DNA from 4 places in the Niveibacterium sp. genome. Region 4 is predicted to be linked to each of the others. Evidence: predicted binding sites of a transcription regulator. Region 4 holds the regulator's gene; each other region holds the start of a gene.
The links. The regulator sigma-54, encoded in region 4, starts transcription at its own class of promoters, with help from an activator protein. The targets are predictions, from matches to a motif close to TGGCACGCTTNCTGCTNA.
Positions count from the first base shown of each region.

Region 1: ACE3P0_RS08570 (polymer-forming cytoskeletal protein) is a predicted target of sigma-54. The motif match lies at 2,587-2,604, and genes of this name have one in related genera.
Region 2: nirB (nitrite reductase large subunit NirB) is a predicted target of sigma-54. The motif match lies at 2,822-2,839, and genes of this name have one in related genera.
Region 3: ACE3P0_RS03770 (pilin) is a predicted target of sigma-54. The motif match lies at 1,993-2,010, and genes of this name have one in related genera.

Region 1 covers NZ_JAYRDJ010000009.1:83,821-88,133, reverse strand. The annotation lists gene arsC (arsenate reductase (glutaredoxin)) at 83-508, opposite strand; gene arsB (ACR3 family arsenite efflux transporter) at 525-1,598, opposite strand; gene ACE3P0_RS08575 (ArsR/SmtB family transcription factor) at 1,573-1,944, opposite strand; gene ACE3P0_RS08570 (polymer-forming cytoskeletal protein) at 2,011-2,535, opposite strand; gene ACE3P0_RS08565 (ATP-binding protein) at 2,859-4,247, shown strand; gene ACE3P0_RS08560 (hypothetical protein) at 4,237-4,313, shown strand, end outside.
Region 2 covers NZ_JAYRDJ010000025.1:61,303-65,615, forward strand. The annotation lists gene nirD (nitrite reductase small subunit NirD) at 1-5, opposite strand, end outside; gene nirB (nitrite reductase large subunit NirB) at 167-2,611, opposite strand; gene ACE3P0_RS15655 (hypothetical protein) at 2,955-3,698, opposite strand; gene ACE3P0_RS15660 (disulfide bond formation protein B) at 3,791-4,303, opposite strand.
Region 3 covers NZ_JAYRDJ010000003.1:5,305-9,617, forward strand. The annotation lists gene ACE3P0_RS03765 (GspE/PulE family protein) at 1-1,864, shown strand, start outside; gene ACE3P0_RS03770 (pilin) at 2,061-2,612, shown strand; gene ACE3P0_RS03775 (hypothetical protein) at 2,823-3,551, shown strand; gene ACE3P0_RS03780 (Wzy polymerase domain-containing protein) at 3,645-4,313, shown strand, end outside.
Region 4 covers NZ_JAYRDJ010000006.1:32,329-36,641, forward strand. The annotation lists gene recA (recombinase RecA) at 1-339, shown strand, start outside; gene recX (recombination regulator RecX) at 360-809, shown strand; gene lptB (LPS export ABC transporter ATP-binding protein) at 796-1,518, shown strand; gene ACE3P0_RS06425 (RNA polymerase factor sigma-54) at 1,535-3,010, shown strand; gene hpf (ribosome hibernation-promoting factor, HPF/YfiA family) at 3,022-3,345, shown strand; gene ptsN (PTS IIA-like nitrogen regulatory protein PtsN) at 3,464-3,931, shown strand; gene hprK (HPr(Ser) kinase/phosphatase) at 3,918-4,313, shown strand, end outside.

The DNA.
Region 1 (4,313 bases), on a different contig from region 4:
CAACCAGTATGGTTCGCGGTGGCGCCGGCCGCTACCCGGTGCACGACAATCTCGTTCCGGATTGCGGCGGCGCGGCGCTGGCTCAGATCAGGCGGCGGCCCTGCGCGTCCACCACCGCTTCGCCGTCCTCCTTGGTGAAGGCACCTTGCTGCGGCTGCGGCAGGATGTCGAGTACCAGTTCCGAAGGCCGGCACAGGCGGGTGCCGAGCGGCGTGACGACGATCGGCCGGTTGATCAGGATCGGGTGCGCGAGCATCGCGTCGATCAGTGCGTCGTCGCTCAGCGTCGGGTCGGCGAGGCCCAGCTCCTCGTAAGGCGTGCCCTTCTGGCGGATCACGTCGCGCACCGCGAGGCCGCTGTCGCGGATCAGCGCCAGCAGGGTGTCCCGGCTGGGCGGCGTCTGCAGATAGAGCACCACCTCCGGCTCGATGCCGGCATTGCGGATCATCGCCAGCGTGTTGCGCGACGTACCGCAGGCGGGGTTGTGATAGATCGTCACCTGACTCATTTGGGGCGTCCTGTTCTCAGCGGGGTTGTTGTTCGTACCAGGGCTTGCTGGCATTGACGATGCGTACGACCAGCAGCATCACCGGCACCTCGATCAGCACGCCGACCACCGTGGCGAGCGCAGCGCCGGATTGGAAGCCGAAGAGGCTGATCGCGGCGGCGACGGCCAGCTCGAAGAAATTGGAGGCGCCGATCAGCGCCGAGGGGCAGGCGACGCTGTGCTGTTCGCCAAGCCGCCGGTTGAGCCAGTAGGCCAGCCCGGCATTGAAGAAGACCTGGATCAGGATCGGCACCGCGAGCAGTGCAATCACCAAGGGCTGGCGAATGATCGCCTCGCCCTGAAAGGCGAACAGCAGCACCAGCGTGGCCAGCAATGCACTGATCGACCACGGCCCGATGCGCGCCATCGCGGCATCGAAAGCCGCCTGACCCTTGGCCAGCAAGCGATGGCGCCATAGCTGCGCAAGGATCACCGGAATCACAATGTAAAGCACGACCGAGGTGACCAAGGTCGCCCATGGCACGGTGATGGCGGAGATACCCAGCAGCAGCCCGACCAGCGGCGCGAACGCGAACACCATGATCGAATCGTTCAACGCCACCTGCGACAGCGTGAACAGCGGGTCGCCATTGCTCAGGCGACTCCACACGAAGACCATCGCGGTGCAGGGGGCGGCGGCCAGCAGGATCAGCCCGGCGATGTAGCTGTCGATCTGCTCAGCCGGCAGCAGCGGCGCGAATAGCTGGCGGATGAAGAGCCAGCCGAGCAGGGCCATCGAGAACGGCTTCACCAGCCAGTTCACGAACAGCGTCACACCGATGCCGCGAACATGCTGGCGAACCTGATGCAGTGCGCCGAAATCCACTTTCACCAGCATTGGAATGATCATCACCCAGATCAACAGGCCGACCGGCAGGTTCACCTGCGCGAACTCAAGCCGGCCTATCGCCTGGAAAACGCCGGGCAACAGCTGGCCGAGCGCAATGCCCGCGAGGATGCAGAGAAAAACCCACAGGCTCAGCCCGCGCTCGAAGGCGTTCATCGGTGCGGGTGTGTTGGCAGTGTCAGGTGTTTGCGTCATGGCTTTCATCGACTTCGACAGCGGTTTCGGGGCAACACGGCGTGGCGGGCAGATCCGCGCAGGCCTCCGGCCGCCCGCCGCAGCACTCCGCAGTGAGATAGGCAACCAGATCGGCGACCAGCGCGATGTTCGGGCGATAGCGCTGGAAACGCCCCTCCTGCTCAACCGTGACAAGCCCGGCGTGGAGCAGCGACTTCAGGTGGAAGGAGAGTTTGTTCGGCGCGATATCGAGCGCACCGGCGACGTCGCCCGCCACCATGCCAGCCGGCCCCTGCCGAACGAGCAGGCGGAACACATCGAGCCGGATGCCCGATGCGAGCGATTCGAAGACCGTAGCGGCGTTATCCCTATGCATCATTCAATATTACAAGAATTATTGAAATGATGCGCCGCCGAAGCGGCGCCACCGCGCCGCATGTGCTCAGGCCAGCAAGGCCGTGATCGACGCGATCTGCGCGCTCGGGCGCTCCGCTGTGGGGGCGTTGTCGGCCTGGCTTGCCGGCGCAACATCGCCGAACAGCGTCGCATCGGCTTCCACCACCAGGCTGCCATAGCGCACCTTGCCGCGGATCTGCGCACCGGCGCGCAGCTTGAGGCGGCCGCTGACATGCAGCTCACCCTCGAAGCGGCCGCTGACATCTGCTGCCTCGACTCGCGCGGCGCCGTTGAAGCTGCCGCCGGCGGCAATCTCGATCACGCGGCTTTCCAACGCGGCGTCGACATGGCCTTCGACCCGCAAGGTGTCGCAATCGAGGATCTGTGCGCCGCTGAGTTTCACGCGCGGCCCCACGACCAGCCGGTTGTCCGCCACCGGGCTACTCGAGGTGGCCGGGAAGGCGGCGGGTTTGAAAGAGTCGGGCACGCCCGGCAGGGAATCGGATGCCGGTGGGCGGCGGATGCTGCGCGATTCGCGGTGCTGGTCGAGGATGCTGGGTTTGGCGATCATGTGGACTCCTGCCGGTTCGGTGATGCGCCCGGATGCATGGGCAGGGCCGACAATGCAGTTTGCATGCCAGTGCCGGCGGGCCGGGCGATTGCGCGATAATCATCGAAGCCTGTCGGTGCCATTGGCACAAAAGTGTCGCTCCACGGCGACGCGAAAATCGGTGGCAAGCCCCGATCCGGCTGGCCTTGCGGCACTCAAGTGTGTCGGGATGTGACGACAGCGTCGCTGCCTCTGGTCAAGCGCTCGCATGCGTGTTCTGATCGCGGCTCCTGATTCCATTGGCATCACCGGCGGCGCGCCGTGGATGGCCACGCTCGCCGCAGATGTCCCGGGTTTCCTTTCGCCAGCTTCTCCTTGTCGCCTTCCTGCTGATCGCGCTGCTCCTCGGCAGCACGGCCTGGCGTGGTGTGCGCATGCTCGAAGCGTTTGCGGCCGAAAGTCGCGCCGCCGCGGCCCATGCGGTGGAGGTGACGGCCGCGACGCAACTGGTCGGCGAGCGCACGGTGGACATGGCGCGCAGCGCGCGGCAGTTCCGTGTGCTGCGCGACGAGGCCTTGCGCGGCCGCTTCATGCAGGCGCGCGACGAGGCACTCGCGTCGCTGCAGCCGCTGCGCCCGGCGCTCGGCGGCCATGTCGCCGACTGGGAGTCCGCCGCCAGCGCGGTGGCCGGTCTGCTCGACGACACCGCGGCGCAACCGCTGCAGGAAGGCTTGCAGCGGCTGGGTGACGTCAACGAACAACTCGCCACCGCAGCGCAGCAGGTGGTGGAACACCAGAACCGCGAGCTGCTCGATACGCTGGATGGCAATCGTGCGCGCCTCGGCCTGCAGGTGTTCGCCGCCCTGGCCGGCAGTGTCGTGCTGGCGCTGGTGTTCGGCCTGTGGCTGGTGCGTCCGCTCGGGCGACTGGAGCGCAGCATCGACGACCTGGGCGCCAATCGTTTCGATACGCCGGTGGATATCCGCGGCCCGGCCGACCTGCGTCGCGTCGGGCGGCGGCTCGATTGGCTGCGGAGCCGGCTTGCCGAGCTTGAAGCCGATCGCCAGCGGGTGCTGCGCCATGTGTCGCACGAGCTGAAGACGCCGCTCGCGTCACTGCACGAGGGCATCGCGTTGCTCGAGGACCGTGTGCTCGGCCCCCTGCAGGATGGGCAGGCCGAAGTCGTGAAGATCCTCACCGAGAACAGCGTGCTGCTTCAGACCCGGATCGAGGCGCTGCTCGGCTACAACGCGGCGGCTTTCGACGCGCGCCGGCTCGACTGCAAGAAGCTCTCGCTGCGCGAGGTGATCGAGGCGGTGATGCGGGAACAGGCGCTGCCCTGCCAGTCGCGCCGTATCGAAGTGCAGTTGAGCGGGCCGGACACCTTCGTCGTGGCCGATGCCGGCAAGCTCGCGATCGTGTTCGGCAACCTCTTGTCGAACGCGATCCGCTTCAGCCCCAACGGCGGCCTCGTGCGTTTCGTGTTGGGGCGCAGCGAGCGCAATGCTTGGGTGGATTGCATCGACCAGGGGCCGGGCGTTGCGCGGCAGGACCGCGGCCGCATCTTCGACCCCTTCTACCAGGGCAGCCGCCAGCCCGAAGGCGCGCGCGGGGGCAGCGGCATCGGGCTGTCTATCGTTCGCGAGATGGTGCAAGCGCACGGCGGCAGCATCGCGCTGCTGCCGGACGACGGCGGTGCGCATTTCCGCGTGGAGTTACCGCATGAAGCCTGAGATGAGCGCGGTGCGCGCGACGCTCGCCGCGTGGCTGCTGGCCATGCTGGGCGCCTGTAGCACCCA
Region 2 (4,313 bases), on a different contig from region 4:
TCGATTGCTGTGTCCATGACGGCTGTACTCATGAATGAAGATCCTCTCTGGCGCCACGGCCCGTGGGGCGCGCGGCGCGGTGCATTCGGGTGGGGTCGGGCGCAGGCCTAGTCGGCTGCGTCGTCGCCTTCAAACCAGTCTTCCCATTCGCTCATGGCGGCTCTCCTTACGCGACGACGGCAATCGGGATGTAGGGGCGCTTGAGCGCACCCTCGGTACGTTCCTGCCACGGGTCCTTGTAACCCTGCAGGGCAAACAGCAGGCGCTCATGCAGCGCGCGGCGGTTGGCGGCGTCTTCGACGACCTTGCTCTTGACGTAATCCAGCCCCACGCGCTGCACGTAGTGCACCGTGCGCTCGAGGTAGTAGCCCTCTTCGCGGTAGAGCTGCAGGAAGGCGCCGGAGTACTCCATCACCTCCTCGTCGGTCTTCACCTTGGCGAAGAACTCGGCCACCTCGGTCTTGATGCCGCCGTTGCCGGCGACGTAGAGCTCGTAGCCGGAATCCACACCGATCACGCCGACGTCCTTGATGCCGGCTTCGGCGCAGTTGCGCGGGCAGCCGGAGACAGCGAGCTTCACCTTGTGCGGGCTCCACATACCGAACAGCATCTTCTCCAGCTTGACGCCCATGCTCATCGAGAGCTGCGTGCCAAAGCGGCAGTGCTCGGCGCCGACACAGGTCTTCACGGTGCGGATCGACTTGCCGTAGGCGTGGCCGGAGACCATGCCGGCCTTGGCGAAGTCCGCCCACATCAGCGGCAGGTCTTCCTTCTTCACGCCGAGCAGGTCGATACGCTGGCCGCCAGTGACCTTCACCGTGGGCACCTTGTACTTGTCGGCGGCGTCGGCGATCGCGCGCAGTTCGTCCGGCGTGGTGATGCCGCCCAGCATGCGCGGCACGACCGAGTAGGTGCCGTCCTTCTGGATGTTGGCGTGAGCGCGTTCGTTGATGAAGCGGCTCTGCGGGTCGTCCTGCGCCTCGTGCGGCCAGGTCGAGATCAGGTAGTAGTTGAGTGCCGGGCGGCAGCTTGCGCAGCCGTTCGGTGTCTTCCACTCCATGAAGTGCATCGCCTGCGGAATCGTCAGTAGCTTGTTGTCGCGGATCGCCTTGCGCACTTCACCGTGGGACAGATCGGTACAGCCGCAGACCGCCTTGTTGTTCGAGTCGGCCGGCGTGTAGGCGCCACCCACGGTGGAGGCCAGGATCTGCTCGACCAGGCCGGTGCAGGAGCCGCAGGAGCTCGATGCCTTGGTGTGCTTGCGCACTTCGTCCAGCGTGAAGAGGCCCTGCGTCTTGATCGCCTTGACGATGGTGCCCTTGCACACGCCGTTGCAGCCGCACACCTCCGCCGTGTCCGGCAGGCTGGCGGCGCTGTTGGCGCCCTTGTGGCCCACGTCACCCAGGTGCGATTTGCCGAACAGCAGGTGGTCGCGGATGTCATGCACATCCTGCGCATCCTTCATCAGCTGGAAGTACCAGGCGCCGTCGGCGGTGTCGCCGTACATCACCGCGCCGACAATCCTGTTCTCCTTGATCACCACCTTCTTGTAGATGCCCATGCCGGGGTCGTGCAGCACGATGTCCTCGGTGCCTTCGCCGCCCATGAAGTCGCCGGCCGAGAACAGGTCGATGCCGGTGACCTTCAGCTTGGTGGAGGTCACCGAGCCCTGGTAGCGGCCGATGCCGAACATCGCGAGGTGGTTCGCGCAGACCTTCGCCTGCTCGAACAGCGGTGCGACCAGGCCGTAGGCGGTGCCGCGGTGGTTCGCGCATTCGCCCACCGCGTAGATGCGTGGGTCGTAGGTCTGCAGCGTGTCGTTGACGACGATGCCGCGGTTGCAGTGCAGGCCCGCCTTCTCGGCCAGCGCGGTATTCGGGCGGATGCCGGCGGCCATCACGACCAGATCGGCCGGGATCGTCTCGCCATCCTTGAACTTCACCGCCGCGACACGGCCCGACTCCCCGGCGATCAGCTCGGCCGTGCTGGCGGCAAGGCGGAACTGCATGTTCTTCGCCTCCAGCGCCTTCTGCAGCATGCGCGCCGAGGTCGGGTCCATCTGGCGTTCCATGATCCATTCGCCGATGTGCACCACGGTCACGTCCATGCCGCGCAGCGCGAGGCCGTTGGCCGCCTCCAGGCCGAGCAGGCCGGCGCCGATCACCACCGCGTGCTTGTGTTTCGCCGCGGCGTCGATCATCTCGTCGGTGTCCTTGATGTCGCGATACGCGATCACGCCCGGCAGATCCTTGCCCGGCACCGGCAGGATGAAGGGCGTCGAGCCGGTCGCGAGCAGCAGGCGGTCGTACTCGGCCTCGGTGCCGTCGTCCGCGATCACCTTGCGGTTGATGCGGTCGATGGTGACGACGGTCTTGCCGGTGTGCAGGGTGATGCCGTTGTCGCGGTACCAGTCCCAGTCGTTGAGGATGATGTCCTGCACGGTCATCTCGCCGGCGAGCACCGGCGAGAGCAGGATGCGGTTGTAGTTCGGGTGCGGCTCGGCCCCGAACACGGTGATGTCGTACATGTCCGGTGCGAGCTTGATCAGCTCTTCGAGCGTGCGGCAGCCGGCCATGCCGTTGCCCACCATCACCAGTTTGAGTTTGCGCATGTTGCATCCCTCGACGAAACGCGCACGGCCAGCGGCCATGCAGAAAAGTGTTTGCGTTCGTGGGGATCTACGCTGATCCGTGCGGCGGCCGTCGTTGGCCGCGCTTGCCACCCGGAAGGCCGTCGTGGCCCTGCGGTGGATCATCGCGAAACTGCAGCGGCGGCCTTCGGTGGCGCCCGGCATGCAGCGGATGATCCGGTCGGTACTTCCCTAGCAATGCGCGTGCCTGACGCACGGCGCCCGCCGGATCGGGCTTTCCGTCCAGCCAACGGAATGTCGGCGGGCCGCCACGGCGCACTTGCGGTGCGCTGTGGTCGATTGTGGTGCAGCGCGGTTGCGGCGATCAGCGCGGGGGATCTGCGACAAATCCGGGAAAGGCCTGCGGCGTCGTTGGCGTGACATACGCGCGCCGGATCACGCCGGCGGCAAGAAGGTTGGCGTAGCTGTCGTAGCGGATCTGCACGATCTCGTCGGGTGTGCTGCGCGCGCGTACGAACTCGGTGTAGCTGCTTGGCGCGTATTCACGCTCACCGTGTCCGGTCCCGAGGCGTTCGGTCTTTTGCGCGCCCATGTCGCTCGCCGCTGGGGCGGCGGATTCGGCGCTGCGGGCGGTTGCGGAGGGCATCGCCAGCGGCGGTGGCGCGACGCGCTCGCGGAACACGGCCGCACCGATTACGCCCACGTTGTCCGGGCGGCCGGTGCGGGCTGCGTACGATTCCGGCAGGGCCGAGAAATAGAACGCCGCCGTCTCGGCCATGTTCTTGCGCCAGCCGGCAATTTCCGCGCTTGCCCAGGGTTCCAGCACATAGCCGGTCTGGGTGACTGCCGCGGTCTCGCCACTGACGGCGTTGATGCCATCGACCGACAGTACGACCAGCACCCGGCTGCCGCTTTGATTGATCAGGCGCAGCGCATAGCGCTGGCCCGGCGTGCCGGCAACGTAGCGCACGCCGCGGTGAGTGTGGGTCTGGATCGGTGTGGCCCGATCGCGGTCGATGACTTCAAGTTCGACCAGCGAAGCGGTGGCGTTGTGGCACCCGAGAAGGGCCCACAGCAACAGGGTGGGGGTGAGGCGTGGGATGGTCATGATGCAGCTCCGGTGGGTGGTGGTACCCACTTGAACGGTGCTGCATCGGGATTCGGGTTAAGTTAGCGCAAGCCTCGCGAACGAGGCTTGCGTCAGTGCGCGAAGCGGCTCCGTTCGCGGCGTTGCAGCAGTACGGTCAGGGCCATCACGAAGAGCGCGGCGAACCACAGGCCGGCCCAGTTCGCGATCGACAGGCCGAGGAAGGTCCAATCGACCTTGGCGCAGTCGCCGCTGCCCTGGAAGATCATCGGCAGGGCTTGCCCGAGCGGGAAGCTGTTCATCATGAATTCGAGGTCGGGCCCGCATTCGACGAACTTCGGCGGGAACCACTGCAGCCAGCTTTGCCGTGCAGCGATGCCGAAACCGGTTACCGCGGCGAGGCCGATCAGCGCGGCGTAAAGCTGGCCACCGCGGCCGCGCGGGTTATGCAGCGCGGCGATGAGCGCGAACAGCCCGGTCACGACGAAGGCGTAACGCTGCATGATGCACATCGGGCAGGGCTCGACGTGTTTGAGCGACTGCAGCACCAGGCCGGTGCCGAGCAAGCCGAAGCAGATAAGCGCGATGGCGGAAAAGCGCTGGCGTTGCGAGAAGCGGGTGATCATGGCGGGGGTG
Region 3 (4,313 bases), on a different contig from region 4:
GGCCTTTACCGCGATCGATGAGGAGGGTTTGCAAGGCCTCGCGCAGACCTTGGGCGTTGCTTTCGCTCAGCGCCTGTCGCAAGAAAAACCGCTGCGGAACAAGTATGACTATCTGACGCGCACCGGCGCCGTGACCGCCGACCAGCTTGAAGAAATCGAGAAACAGACGCGTGCGCGGAATACGACGGTCGAAGCGATCCTGCTCGACGAGGTGCGAATTGCGCCGGCGCTCGTCGGGGAGTCGATGGCCCGTTTCTATGGCGTGCCCTATGAGCCATTCAGGCAGGAGCGCGTCAAGTCGATGCACCTGCTGCGCAACATCAAGAAGGACTATGTGTTGCAGGCGGGCTGGCTGCCGCTTGAAGAAACGCAGGAAGGCATCGTCGTCCTGACGATCGATCCGGAACAGGTGCGCGGTGCGCGCGTGGCCGACAACGTGTTCCCCGGCGCCAAGCTGTCATTCCGAGTCACAACGCGGCGTGAGTTCGAGAAGACCGCGCAGCAACTGTTCGAGCAAGTCCTAGATGATGCCTCGGTGTCGGACATGCTGTCGGGGCTGGGTGATGACGAGCGTGACGCGCCGTCGCAGGACGAGATATCGGCCGCGGCCGACAACGAACTCGTCAAACTGGTCAACAAAATCATCATGGAGGCGCACCGGCAAGGGGCTTCCGATATCCATATCGAACCGCGACCAGGCAAGGAAAAGACGCTGATACGCTTCCGCAAGGACGGCTCTCTGGTGCCCTACATCGAAGTGCCGGCGAGCTACCGCAACCCGCTCGTCACGCGCATCAAGATCATGTGCGACCTCGATATCTCGGAGCGTCGCAAACCGCAGGACGGCAAGATCCGTTTCCGCAAATACGGGCCGCTGGACATCGAGCTGCGCGTGGCCACGATCCCGACCGCCGGTGGCATGGAAGACGTGGTGATGCGTCTGCTGGCCAATGGTGAACCGCTGCCGCTGTCCGATCTGGGCATGTCGCCGCGCAACCTCGAGCGGCTGCGCAACACCATCAACAAGCCCTACGGCATCTTCTTCTGCTGCGGCCCCACTGGCTCGGGCAAAACGACCACGCTGCACTCGATCCTGAAAGAGCTCAACACGCCGGACACCAAGATCTGGACCGCGGAAGACCCGGTGGAGATTACGCAGCGCGGTTTGCGCCAGGTGCAGGTCAACCGCAAAGCGGGGCTGGATTTCGTCGCCGTGATGCGCGCGTTCTTGCGCGCCGATCCGGATGTGATCATGGTGGGCGAAATGCGCGACAAGGAGACGGTGACGATCGGCATCGAAGCTTCCCTCACCGGCCACCTGGTGCTCTCCACGCTGCACACCAACAGCGCGCCGGAATCTGTCGTGCGCCTGCTTGACATGGGCATGGACCCCTTCAACTTCGCCGACGCGCTGCTCGGCGTGCTTGCCCAGCGCCTCGCAAAGCGACTCTGCAAGCACTGCAAGGAGGCCTACCGCCCGGACGACGACGAAGTTGCCGCCCTGATTGCCGAATACTGCGAAGACCTGCGCGAGACGGCGGAATTTCAGGCCGATCCGGTCGCAGCCGAGACAGCGCTATTGGACGAGTGGAAAGCGCAATTCGGTCACGAAGGGCAGTTGCTGCTCTACCGCGCACAAGGCTGCGAGCATTGCACCGAGGGCTATAAGGGCCGGGTTGGCCTGCACGAAATGATGGTCGGCTCCGCCGAGGTCAAGCATCTGGTACAGACCCGCGCCCCTGTCTCGGAGCTGGTCACCGCCGCGCTTGCCGACGGCATGCGCACGTTGCGCCAGGATGGCATCGAGAAAGTACTGCAGGGCGTAACGGACATGAAGCAGGTGCGGAAGGTGTGCATTCGTTGAATAGTTTGTCGTGTCGCGTCAGTCGGGGTGACGAAAAGCGTCACATTCTTCGGCTGGCGTTGAGGCTCCTAGATGGGCAGGCCTTGCGGTACGGAGTGTTTGCCGTATACCGGCCGCGCGCATGACACTGGCACGCAATCTGCTCATATGAATCCGAGCGGTATCCCCGCCCGAATTTCTCAACGAGGAGAACAGCATGAAAAAGATCCAGCAGGGTTTTACCCTGATCGAACTGATGATCGTGGTCGCGATCGTCGGCATCCTGGCAGCGGTTGCACTGCCTGCCTATCAAGACTACACGGTCCGCGCGAAGGTCAGCGAAGGTCTGGTGATGTCGGAAGCCGTTAAGGCTGGTGTTGCCGAAGCCTACGCGGCTGACGGCGCTGCTGGGGTGACTGCGTATGAAACCCAGATCAACACCACGCCGCCCGCTTCGAAGTATGTGACATCAATTACGATGACGCCGGCTACTGGCATCATTGTCGTTGCACTGAACGCAACCAACGTTGGCACGATCGCCGCCGCCGCGAATACGCTTGTTCTGACCCCGTTCCTGAATCCGGGCGGTGCGGCTGCTGTGCCTGTCACTCTGGCGTCTGCGATTGCCACGCCAGGCGGTGCTGGCGGCACGATCGACTGGGTGTGCTCGTCGACCACGCACAGCAATGCAACGGCCCGCAACGCTGCATTCGCTGCTGCGACCAACGGTACGCTGCTGCCGCGTTTTGCTCCGTCCGAGTGCAAGTAATGGTTTGAGAGTGTGAATCGCTGAAGTTTTGCGTTTCCGCTAGCAAAGGGCCGCGAAAGCGGCCCTTTGCTTTTGTGCTTTGGCGCTACGGTCGAATTTTGATCTTGAGGGTATGATCCGGCGCGCATGTAACTTCGAATTCACTTGAGGAAGGCTATGCGGTCGTTTCGCCTGAAGGCGCTCGCAATCCATATGTTGTGCAGTGCAGTCGTGCTGACGCTCGTGGTCGGCGGGCTGTACATCGGCTGGTATTACTCACCTCTGTGGCATCTGATGGGTGCGTCAACGGTCGTGGGCGTGCTGATCATGGTCGACATGGGGCTCGGGCCGCTCGCGACCGTCGTCGTTGCGTCACCGAAGAAACCGCGTTCAGAACTGCGTCGGGATATCGCGCTTATCGTTGTTCTGCAATTGGCGGCCTTGGGCTATGGCGTGCATGCCCTGTGGGCCATGCGGCCCTTGTTCTTGGTGTTTTCTGGTGACCGGGCGGAGGTCATATCCGCCACTGCGATTGATGCGCCCGAAGTCGAAGCCGCCGTTGCAAGCGGGCAAGTTTCACTGCTCCCAGCCATGGCCAGGCTGCCGACCTGGGTCTGGGCGCCACTGCCTGAGGACGAAGAGGCCCGAACGAACATCGTTGCGGGCGCAATCATGGGCGGCAAGGATGTCACGGCCATGCCAATGTACTACCAGCCGCTGACGGCTGCTGGCGACGCCTTGCGGAACCAACTGATCCCGATGGATCGAGTGCGGGGGCTCAAATCGTTGCTGCCGGGCGAGTTTGAACGTCGCCTGTCTGCGATTGGTCGCAATGTCGAGGATCTCGGGGTGCTGCCTATCGAAGCGCGTGCGCACGATGGCGCTGTGATCTTTGACCGCAAGACCCTTGAACCCCTGGCCATCTGGCCGGTATCGGTTCTTTCCCTCATCAGGCATTGATAATCCGATGCAGTGCGCACCGCGTTTGGTAAGGACTTCGTGAAACCTCTTTGCAGTAAGCCGCGGCTTCTGGGTGGTGCCGAGTTGCTCTTGGTGCTGACACTGGCGCTGCCGCCCCTGGTGCTTGCCCGCACAGCACCGCAATCCGTTTTCTGGAACGAATTCGTTGCGGTGGCGATGCTGGTGAGCGCCGCCGTTGCATTCAAAGCGTTTCAGCATTCAATTGCCGTTCCTCGTCTAGTAACGGTATTTGTCACGATTGCGTTCGTAGCGGCAACGCTCGTTGGGGGCCATTCTCGAACCCCATTCGCGGTCGGGTTTGCGGCTTACGCGGTGGTATTTGTTGTTGCCTATGTGCTTGCTGCGCGGACAGCTGACGACGCCCGCGACGCCGCGCAGTCGAACCGGATGGCACTTGTCGTTGCGACGGGGTTTGTATTCCTTGCGTGCTTTCAGTCGATCGTCGGTGCGTTTCAGATCGCTGACGTCACCTTCGGTGGCCTCGTGCTGCCCAAGGTGTACCGACAGACCTACGGCAACGTAGGCCAGCCGAATCACTACGCGAGCCTGCTTAGCCTCGGCATTGTCGGTGCCTGGTATCTCGGCGTTTGCGGCTATTTGCGAAGGGCTGTGGTTGCGGTCTTGATCCTCTGGCTGGCCTGCTCGCTTGCGGCATCGGCTTCGCGCGCTTGTTGGCTCTACTTCGCGTGCGTTGTGATGCTCGGATTGTGGTCGGCGTATCGCAGCGATGCGTCGGATCGG
Region 4 (4,313 bases):
GGCACGATCAAGAAGGGCGACGAGGTGATCGGCTCGGAGACCAAGGTCAAGGTCGTCAAGAACAAGGTCTCGCCACCGTTCAAGGAAGCGCACTTCGACATCCTCTACGGCGAAGGCATCTCGCGTGAAGGCGAGATCATCGACATGGGTGTCGAGCAACGCTTCGTCGACAAGAGCGGCGCTTGGTACGCCTATAACGGCGAGAAGATCGGGCAAGGCAAGGACAATGCGCGCGAGTTCCTGCGCTCGCATCCTGAGACTGCACGCGAAATCGAGAACAAGATCCGCGTTCAGTTGGGCCTGCCCGAGCTGCCGGCCGGGGAAGCTGCCGCGGCCTGAACGGGCCACGAAGACAAGCGATGAGCAGCGACGAGCTGAAAGCCCGCGCGCTGCGCACGCTGGCGCAGCGCGAGCACAGCCGGGCCGAATTGGCGCGCAAGCTCGCGGCGCATGGCGAGCCGGAAGCGGTCGAAGCGGTGCTTGAACGGATGAGCGAACTGGGCCTGCTGTCCGACGCCCGCTTCGCCGAAAGTTATGTGCGCAGCCGCGCCGGCAGGCTGGGCCAGCGACGCATCCAGCACGAGCTCGCACAGCGCGGCGTGGATCAGGACACGATCAGCGACGCGCTAGCGAGCGAGTTGGGCGAAACAGAGCTGGAACGCGCCCGGGCCATATGGGCACGCAAGTTTGGCAATGTGCCGGGCGATGCAAAGGAATGGGCGCGCCAGGCGCGCTTTCTGACCGCCCGCGGATTCTCCGCGGAGGTCGTGAGAAAAGTGTTGAAAGAGCCGTTCGATGAGTCTGCTTAAGGTAGGCGGTCTATCCAAGCGCTACAAGGCGCGCACCGTCGTGCGCGATGTTGGCTTCGAAGTCGGCAGCGGTGAGGTCGTCGGCCTGCTCGGCCCCAACGGTGCCGGCAAGACGACCTGCTTCTACATGATCGTCGGCCTGGTCCGCGCCGATGGCGGCAATATCATCCTTGACGACAAGGAGATCACCCACCTGCCGATCCACAAGCGGGCGCATCTGGGCTTGTCCTACCTGCCGCAGGAAAACTCGGTCTTCCGCAAATTGACGGTCGCCGAGAACATCCTCGCGGTGCTCGAACTGCAGAAGCTGCCAAAGGATCAGCTCACGGCCCGGCTCGACCAGCTGCTGGGCGAACTGGGCATCACGCACCTGCGCGACGCCACCGCGATGTCGCTGTCGGGGGGCGAGCGCCGCCGCGTTGAAATCGCACGCGCGCTGGCCACCAACCCGCAGGTGATCCTGCTCGACGAGCCCTTTGCCGGCGTCGACCCGATCGCCGTGATCGACATCCAGAAGATCATCCGCTTCCTGAAGGATCGCAACATCGGCGTGCTGATCACCGACCACAACGTGCGCGAGACGCTGGGTATCTGCGATCGCGCCTACATCATCACCGAAGGGGTGGTGCTCGCCAGCGGCCGCCCTGACGAAATCGTCCAGAACGACAAGGTTCGCGAGGTCTACCTCGGCGAACATTTCCGACTCTGATCGCGCAACCCCTACGATGAAGCCCTCGCTCCAGCTCCGTATCTCCCAGCAGCTCGCGCTGACCCCGCAGCTGCAACAGTCGATCAAGCTGCTGCAGCTATCGACCCTGGAGCTCAACAGCGAAATCGAGCGCATGCTGCTCGAGAACCCGTTGCTCGAACGCGAAGACGCGGAATCGGACCCGGAATCCTGGGGCCAGTCCGCCACCACCCCGAGCGGCGACGAACGCACCGACACCGCCAACGATGTCGCCGCGGAGGCAGCGGAGACCTCACCCGAACCGAGCGAACCGAGCTTTGACGATGCCGGCAGCTACGACGACGGCCCCACCGAGTGGTCCGGCGAAGGCGGCGGCAGTGGCAGCGGTAGTCGCGACGAGGACGACGAGACGGACTTCCAGGAATTCCGCGCGGCGCAGACCAGCCTGCGCGACCACCTGGATGAACAAGTCGCCCTGATGCCGCTGTCGGACCGCGATCGCGCGCTGCTGCGCTTCATGATCGAAGCGCTCGACGACGATGGCTACCTCACCCAGCCGCTCGAAGAACTGCTCGAACTGCTGCCACCCGAATTCGAAGTCGACGTCGACGAGTTGCAGATCGCGTTGGCGCATCTGCAGAACCTTGACCCCACCGGTATCGGCGCCCGTTCGCCGGGCGAATGCCTGAAGCTTCAGTTGCGTTTGCTACCCGAGAGCACAGCGCGCGATGCGGCGATGGTGATCGTCGAACAGCATTTGGAGCTGCTTGCCGCGCGGGACTTCGTGCGCCTGAAGCGGCATCTGGGTTGCAGCGACGAGACCCTGCGCGAAGCGCATCAGCTCGTCTGCAGCCTCGATCCACGCCCCGGTGCACGGTTTGCCGCAATCGAGACGCGTTATGTGATCCCGGATGTGATCGTGCGCAAGGTACGCGGCCACTGGAGTGCGACACTGAACCCGGACGCAATGCCCAAGCTGCGGATCAACCAGCTCTACGCCGGCATCCTGCAGCAGCACCGTGGCTCGGCCGGATCACTGGCCGGGCAGTTGCAGGAGGCGCGCTGGATGATCAAGAACGTACAGCAACGCTTTGACACGATCCTGCGGGTCTCCCAGGCAATCGTTGACCGCCAGCGGCAGTTCTTCGATTATGGGGACGTGGCAATGCGCCCGCTGACGCTGCGCGAAATCGCAGAGCAGCTTGATCTGCATGAATCGACGATCTCGCGGGTGACCACACAGAAGTACATGGCCACGCCAAGAGGTATCCTTGAACTGAAGTATTTTTTCGGCAGCCACGTCGCCACGGATTCTGGCGGCGCGTGTTCAGCTACGGCGATTCGTGCGCTGATTCGCCAGCTGGTCGCGGCAGAGGATCGCAAAAAACCGCTTTCCGATGCGCGGATTGCCGAGCTTCTCGGCCAGCAGGGGATAGTCGTTGCGCGACGTACCATCGCAAAGTACCGCGAGTCGCTCAACATCCCGCCGGTCAGCCAGCGCAAGATGATCTGAGAGGATAAATCATGAACCTGAACATCACCGGACACCATCTCGAAGTTACCGCCGCCCTTCGCGACTACGTAACGTCGAAACTGGATCGCGTGATTCGCCACTTCGATCATGTCACCAGCGTGAACGTGATCCTGTCGGTGGATAAGCTGAAGCAAAAGGCGGAAGTGACGGTACATGTACGCGGCAAGGACATTTTCGTCGAGAGCATCGAGGAAGATCTGTATGCCGCAATCGACGCCATGACGGACAAACTGGACAGGCAGGTTCTCAAGCACAAGGAAAAGTCCTACGATCACGGCCACGAGGCGCACAAGCGCCAGTCTGCAGAATCGTAATCACGGTCGCTCTAGTGAATCCCGGCGCGTAAGCTTGCGGAAAGCCCCCGCGCCGAACATGAGCTGACCCCGGATCTGCGCGCCTTCGGGCGCGCAGTGCATTTCTGAACCCCCAAGCATGAATCTCATCGCCCCGCTGCTGCCGCCGTCCAATGTGCTCGTCGACCTTGACGCGAGCAGCAAGAAGCGCGTTTTCGAACAGGCAGGCCTGCTCTTCGAAAACCATCAGGGACTCGCGCGCAGCGCTGTCTACGACGCGCTATTCACACGCGAGAAGCTCGGCTCTACCGGGCTCGGTCAAGGTATTGCGATCCCGCACGGCCGCATCAAGGGCCTGCGCGACGCCGTCGGCGCCTTCATCCGCCTCGCCCAACCGGTGCCCTTCGAGGCGCCGGACGGCAAGCCGGTGAACCTGATGTTCGTGCTGCTGGTGCCCGAAAGCGCCACCGAACATCACCTGCGCCTCCTGTCGGAACTGGCGCAGATGTTCTCCGACCGCAGCTTCCGCGATGCCCTGACGCTGGCCAGCGATACATCCGAGGCACACACCCTGTTCGTGAACTGGAACCCGAATGCGGCGAACTAGCGTCGCCCGCATCTACGAGGACAACCGCGATCGGCTCGGCCTGAGCCACCTCGCCGGCCCGCTCGATGTCGAGGTGCAGGTCCCGAACGAGAAGGTGTGGCCGGCCGAACTGGTCGGCCACCTCAACATCATCCACCCCAACCGCATCCAGGTGATGGGCGAAGCGGAACTGGGCTGGATTCGCCGCCAGGCACGCGACAAGGTGCAGCATCAGCTTGAAAGCATCTTGCTGGCGCATCCGCCGGCGATGATCGTGGCGGATGGCTGTGAAGTGCCGCCACTGATCCAGAGTGCATTCGAAAGCGCACGCGTTGCGATGTTCACGACCTCGGCCGAAACGGCGCGGGTGATCGATTCGCTGCGCACCTACCTCGCGCGCAAC